2 regions of the Paenibacillus sp. 7516 genome follow, and region 2 is predicted to be linked to the other one. Evidence: riboswitches for the same ligand, from Rfam matches in the RefSeq annotation. Region 2 holds a riboswitch; the other holds the start of a gene.
What was found. Region 2 has a riboswitch for thiamine pyrophosphate ahead of CHI14_RS11665 (ABC transporter ATP-binding protein). Riboswitches for the same ligand answer to the same signal wherever they lie in the genome.

Region 1 (3,117 bases), on a different contig from region 2:
TCCTCAGCCTTCTCCTGCATCCCGGCTGCTACAGCCTCATTCTCGGACAAGCCCTTGTCTGCGGCAAAGGCACGAATATCCTGCGTAATGCGCATGCTGCAAAATTTAGGCCCACACATGGAGCAGAAATGGGCCTCCTTGGCCCCTTCAGCCGGAAGGGTCTCATCGTGATAGGATAGCGCACGTTCCGGATCCAGTGACAGGTTGAACTGATCCCGCCAGCGGAATTCGAAGCGGGCCTTCGACAGCGCGTCATCCCGGCGCTGTGCACGCGGATGGCCTTTGGCCAGATCAGCGGCATGTGCCGCAATCTTGTAGGCAATAACGCCTTCCCGAACATCATCCTTGTTCGGCAGGCCCAAGTGTTCCTTTGGTGTCACATAGCAGAGCATCGACGTTCCGAACCAGCCGATCATCGCCGCTCCAATGGCTGAGGTAATATGGTCATAGCCTGGTGCAATATCGGTTGTCAGCGGACCGAGTGTATAGAATGGTGCCTCCTTGCAGATCTCCATCTGAAGGTCGACATTCTCCTTGATCTTATGCATCGGCACATGTCCTGGCCCCTCAATCATCACCTGCACATCATGCTTCCATGCAATCTGTGTCAGTTCACCGAGCGTAGCTAGTTCAGCCATCTGGGCTTCGTCATTGGCATCATAGATGCTGCCCGGGCGGAGTCCATCTCCGAGAGAGAAGGCTACATCATACCTTTTCATGATTTCACAGATTTCCTCAAAATGCGTGTACAAAAAGTTCTCCTGATGATGTGCAAGGCACCATGCCGCCATAATGGAACCACCTCTTGAAACAATGCCGGTCATCCGTTTGGCCGTCATCGGTATGTAACGCAGCAGCACGCCTGCATGGATCGTAAAGTAATCCACACCCTGCTCTGCCTGCTCAATGAGCGTATCCCGGTACAACTCCCAGGTAAGTGCCTCGGCTTCGCCATTCACCTTCTCCAGCGCCTGATACAGCGGCACCGTCCCAATCGGTACCGGGGAATTACGGATGATCCACTCCCGGGTGGTATGGATATCCTTGCCTGTGGAAAGATCCATTACCGTATCGGACCCCCATCGTACCGCCCAAGTCATTTTCTCCACTTCTTCTTCAATCGAAGAGGATACGGCAGAGTTGCCAATATTCGCGTTGATCTTCACGTGGAAATGACGTCCGATCAGCATCGGTTCGCTCTCCGGATGATTGATATTCGATGGCAGAATGGCCCTGCCGCTCGCCAGCTCTTGCCGGACGAATTCCGGCTCCACGCCCTCACGGATAGCAGCAAACTCCATCTCAGGCGTAATGATGCCCTGCCTCGCATAATGCATCTGAGTGACACAGCGTCCGGATTGTGCACGCAGCGGTTTGCCGCGGAGGCCTGGATATTCTTCAGCTCCGGTTCTCTTCCCTCCTGGCTTAAGCCCGTTATCCTCCGGTTTGACGGTACGTCCCTGGTACGCCTCTACATCGTTACGTTCTGTGATCCAGCGTGCACGCAAAGCGGGCAGACCTGCCCGGATATCGGCGTGAAATCCGGGATCCGTCATAGGGCCGCTCGTATCGTACACGCGAAGTGGCTCGTTATGCTCCACCCCTTGGGGTGTATTCGTGTCATGAAGGGCAATTTCACGCTCGGGTACTGCAATGTCCGGACGCGAGCCCTGAATGTAAACTTTGCGGCTGCCGGGAAACGGTTGGACCCGTCCCGCCACCACTGCTCCCTTTTCCAATCCCTGTCCTGAATGTTCCTGTACCGTTGTTCTGTTGTTTGTATTCATCGCTACCTCTTCCTCCTCGTTGGTCGTCCCATGGATGGGCCAGTTTGATTGCTCGTGCACCCGTTCCATATCATCCACGCATAGGCAAGAAAAGAGCGGCCAACTTCCGAAGAAAGAACATTACAGCGGCATAGCTCAGACCGAATCTGGCCTTGGCATAAGTGGGTTATACCCAACTCCAGCTCCCCCGCAAAAGAAGATACCCCCCCTCTGCTGCGGATGATCGCTTGACACTGTATATAAAAAAGCCGGTTCCCGAGGGAACCGGCTTATGTCCATCACCCATAACAAGCAAGCCTGATGCCAAGCTCCTACAAGTGGAGACATGCCAAAGGCTAGATTATGCAGGTGTTCGTGGTTATATCGCCGATTACTTCCCTACGCTGGTATGATCCAGATCAGGTGCAAAGGGTCCGGAATCTCTTGCGATCCCGTCTCAGTCCGGACAATTCGGACTCCCCTAGTAACGTTACAAGTTGCGGTATGTGTACCGCAGTTCCATATTCAATTCATTCCAGCCCCGTCGGGCTGTCCATTACAGACTAGCGCAAGCTCATCAGAAAAACAACCCTTTATATTCCATTGCATGCCGGATCAGGACAACATGAGGCCCATCTGCGCGGCCGCTTCCTTCAGTACAGGTGCATATTCGTGCAAAGTTTCCTGGGACAGGCGGCTAACAGGACCGGATACGGAGAGCGCTGCAGCAATATTCCCCTTCCGATCCATAATGGGCACCGATACTGCAGCCGCTCCAGGCTCACGTTCTTCGTAGCTGGTCGCATATCCATTCTCCCGGATATCTCCCATCTGTGCCAGGTAAACTTCGGGATCGATAAATACGGGCCATTCCGGGCCATTCATCAGTTCCTCCCGGTCTTCTTCCGTCGCAAATGCCATGAGTACCTTGCTGGATGCCCCTACGGAAAGGGGAAGACGTACGCCAACCGGAGCCACCCGCCGAATGGCCTGATCACTCTGAACAGCCTGAATACGGATACGTTCACTGCCGTCCCGCAGGTACAGACTGACCGTTTCTCCCAATCGATCTCTGAGCCGCTCCATTGCAGGAAGCAGCAAAATGGCAGGGTCATCACTGCGGGACATATGAGCAGACAGCTCCCAGATCCGAATGCCCAGCCTGTATTTCTCAGTGGCCGCATCGCGAATGACGAAACCCTTCTCCTCCAGCGTCGCCATCAGACGATGAACCGTACTTTTGTGCAAACCAATCTGGCTCGCAATTTCCGTGAGTCCCAGATCGCTCCGTGTGGTAAAACATAATAATATATCCAGCGCCCGTTCCACAGCCCGGACGGTTAATTTGCGG
Region 2 (3,117 bases):
GTCTGGGTGTGCGTACCTCCCAACTGGTATTTGGCAGTGGATCATTCGAGCTCCTAACCCTTACCGCTCAAGCCTATCTTAATCCCGGCGAGGAATCACTCATTCCGGTCCCCTCCTTTAACTGGTATAAGGGCGCTACGCTGCTTGCAGGCGGGGCTATTCATGAAGTGCCTTTGGTCAACCATTCACTGGACCTGGAGCAATTCCGGCAGCGGATCAATGCTTCTACCCGAATCATCTGGCTGTGCAATCCGAATAATCCAACCGGAACCATTTTCACGGCAGATGCCCTGCTTGGTTTACTCGAATATGTGCCCTCCCATGTCGTGGTTGTCCTGGACGAAGCGTATTATGAATTCGCGGAAAGTGAGGATTACCCTGATACGGTTAAGCTGCTGGAGCAGTATAATAATCTGATTATTCTGCGGACCTTCTCCAAAATATATGGACTGGCCGGCCTGCGAATTGGATATGGCATCGCGAATGAAAGCATCATTGAAGGCATTAACCGGGTCAAGCTGCCCATCAGTCTGACAGCCGCATCCCAAGCCGCTGCTTCGGCCAGCCTGGATGATCATGAATTTGTTTCTCATTGCCTGCACTACAATCGTCAGGGACGGGAAACGTTAACGCAATCCTTTGATCAGTGGAAATTACCCTACATCCCTTCCGAAACCAATTTCATCATGGTGGATCTGTTGCAGGATAGCGGCCCGATTACCAAAGAATTGTTGAACAGAGGCATCTCTGTCCGCGGCGGTGCCGAATTCGGTATGCCTACCTGGCTTCGGATTACGATTGGCACACCTGAGCAGATTGCCCGTCTGATCGGTGAGCTTGATTCACTGTTACATTCAAACAATTAGAATAGGTTACTTTCCTAACTTCTTTACGCACACTTCTTTTAAGCCGCCCTCTTTACATCTCGCGTGAATGTGATATATGCTGTGTACACAACTGCATATCTTGAACGATTGCACTAGGGGAGCCTTGCGGCTGAGACGAATGAATGTATTCGGACCCTTTGAACCTGATCTGGATCATACCAGCGGAGGGAAGTGGAGCGGACTTTCAGTTAACGGATTTTTTTCATATTCATATGAACATGAATGTCGGTTGAACTTAACAGGCCCACTCATTTCTCCGGAAATGGGCGGGCTTTTTCGCGTTTACTTAAATACAGATCGCAAACAACGTGCATTTCCGTTCAGGCAGTTTTTATTCCAAGGGGGTCAAGGAACCAGATGAGCAACGATGTACAGATTAACAACATGACCTTCACTTTTCCGGATCAGAGACATTCCCCCGTGCTCTCCAAGGTGTCGATGTGTGTAAAAAAGGGAGAATTCGTCTCGCTGATCGGCTCCAGCGGATCGGGCAAGAGCACGCTCTTCAAGCTGCTGGCAGGTTTGCTTGAACCGACAGATGGCACGATCGAAATTGCTGGGGTGCCGTCAGGACAACGACTCGGGCGGGTTGCCTACATGCCGCAGAAGGATTTGCTGTTATCCTGGCGGACGGTTATGGAGAACTGCCTGCTTCCCTCGGAGCTTGCTCCGAGGAAGCAGGACAAGATGAAGCTGCGCACTGACATTATGGCCGGACTCGACAGATTCGGCTTATCCGGCTATGAGAATGCCTACCCGGACGCACTGTCCGGCGGCATGAAGCAGCGGGTCGCCCTGCTGCGCACCTTGCTGACGGGAGGACAGCTGATGCTGCTGGACGAGCCCTTCGGCGCGCTTGACGCCATGACCAAGCGGGAGATGCATCGCTGGCTGCTTGAATTGTGGGAAGGCCTCGGCAAAACGGTGCTGTTCATCACGCATGATATTGAAGAAGCCCTTTTATTAAGTGACCGGATTATCCTACTAACTCCTGGCGGTCGGCAGCTGCTGGACATGACGGTGCCTCTGCCCCGTCCGAGACATTCGGGCATGGTCTATGATCCGGATCTTATACAGATGCGACAACGGTTGGAGGAACAACTACATGCGAAGCTTTAATGTCAGCAGATGGTTTGCCCGCTATGGCCTGTTCGCTGCGCTTCTCCTCCTGATGCTTGCCAGCTGGGAATGCATCGTTCGATTAGGCTGGGTTCCATCTTTCATTATCCCTGCACCTACATCGATAGTAAGTTCTCTAGTTGAGTATCGGCGTCTGCTCCTCGGAACCCATCTACCTGCCACATTGATGGAGGTAGCAGTTGGCTTCGGCTTGTCCATCGTGGCCGGAAGCGCTCTGGCAGCGGGCATGCACCTCAGCCCTTCGATTGAAAAGGCGCTGTACCCTTTCATCGTAATCAGCCAGACGATTCCACTGATTGCCCTGTCTCCTGTATTCATTCTGTGGTTTGGCTACACACTCTGGAGCAAAGTCGCTGTGGTGTTTCTGATCGCATTCTTCCCGATTGTGGTCAGCACCTATGATGGTCTCCGTCAAGGCGACCCGGAACAGCGCGAACTGCTGATGACCATGGGAGCAAGCAAGTGGGATCTGTTCCGCAAGCTTCAGGTACCTCTTGCGCTCCCCTCTTTCTTTTCAGGATTGAAGATGTCAGTGGTGTACTGCGTGGTCGGCGCAACCATTGGCGAATGGCTCGGAGGCAGCAAAGGTCTTGGTTATTTCAGCCGCAGAATGTCAAGCAACATGAATACGGATGCGATGTTTGCCTCCATTCTGCTGTTATCCTTGCTGGGCATCGGTCTGTTCGTGCTTATTGCCTGGCTGGAGCGAACCCTCGGATTGAAGCGGAATGCAGACCATGCACGCAGAGGAACGTCGATGAAAAGGCAATCGCAATGAGATAACAAGTGCTGCTCCTTCCTGTCGATCTCTTTGGAACATATCAGCAATTGGAACCAAACAAAAATGAACGAAACGAGGCTCATTTATCCATGAGAAAAAAGAAAATCATTCACATCCTGCTTCCTGCCCTCATCTGTTTATTGCTGATCGTCAGCGGTTGTGGCAATACAGGTGCCAAGCCCTCATCGTCCGATCCCGATCCCCAGATACAGGGCACAGATTCAACAACAACCGGATCGTCGTCTGGTGACCATGATTCATTGTCCATCATGCTTGACTGGTATCCGAACGCAGTCCATTCCTTTATAT

Region 1: it holds a riboswitch for thiamine pyrophosphate, as region 2 does, so the genes downstream of both, thiC (phosphomethylpyrimidine synthase ThiC) here and CHI14_RS11665 (ABC transporter ATP-binding protein) in region 2, are expected to answer to the same signal.

Annotation. Positions count from the first base shown of each region.
Region 1 is NZ_NPBI01000041.1:64,257-67,373, forward strand. Features, by position in the region: gene thiC (phosphomethylpyrimidine synthase ThiC) at 1-1,856, opposite strand, end outside; TPP riboswitch at 2,146-2,259, opposite strand; gene CHI14_RS27520 (IclR family transcriptional regulator) at 2,382-3,117, opposite strand, start outside.
Region 2 is NZ_NPBI01000012.1:85,323-88,439, reverse strand. Features, by position in the region: gene hisC (histidinol-phosphate transaminase) at 1-866, shown strand, start outside; TPP riboswitch at 972-1,074, shown strand; gene CHI14_RS11665 (ABC transporter ATP-binding protein) at 1,245-2,006, shown strand; gene CHI14_RS11660 (ABC transporter permease) at 1,993-2,805, shown strand; gene CHI14_RS11655 (ABC transporter substrate-binding protein) at 2,898-3,117, shown strand, end outside.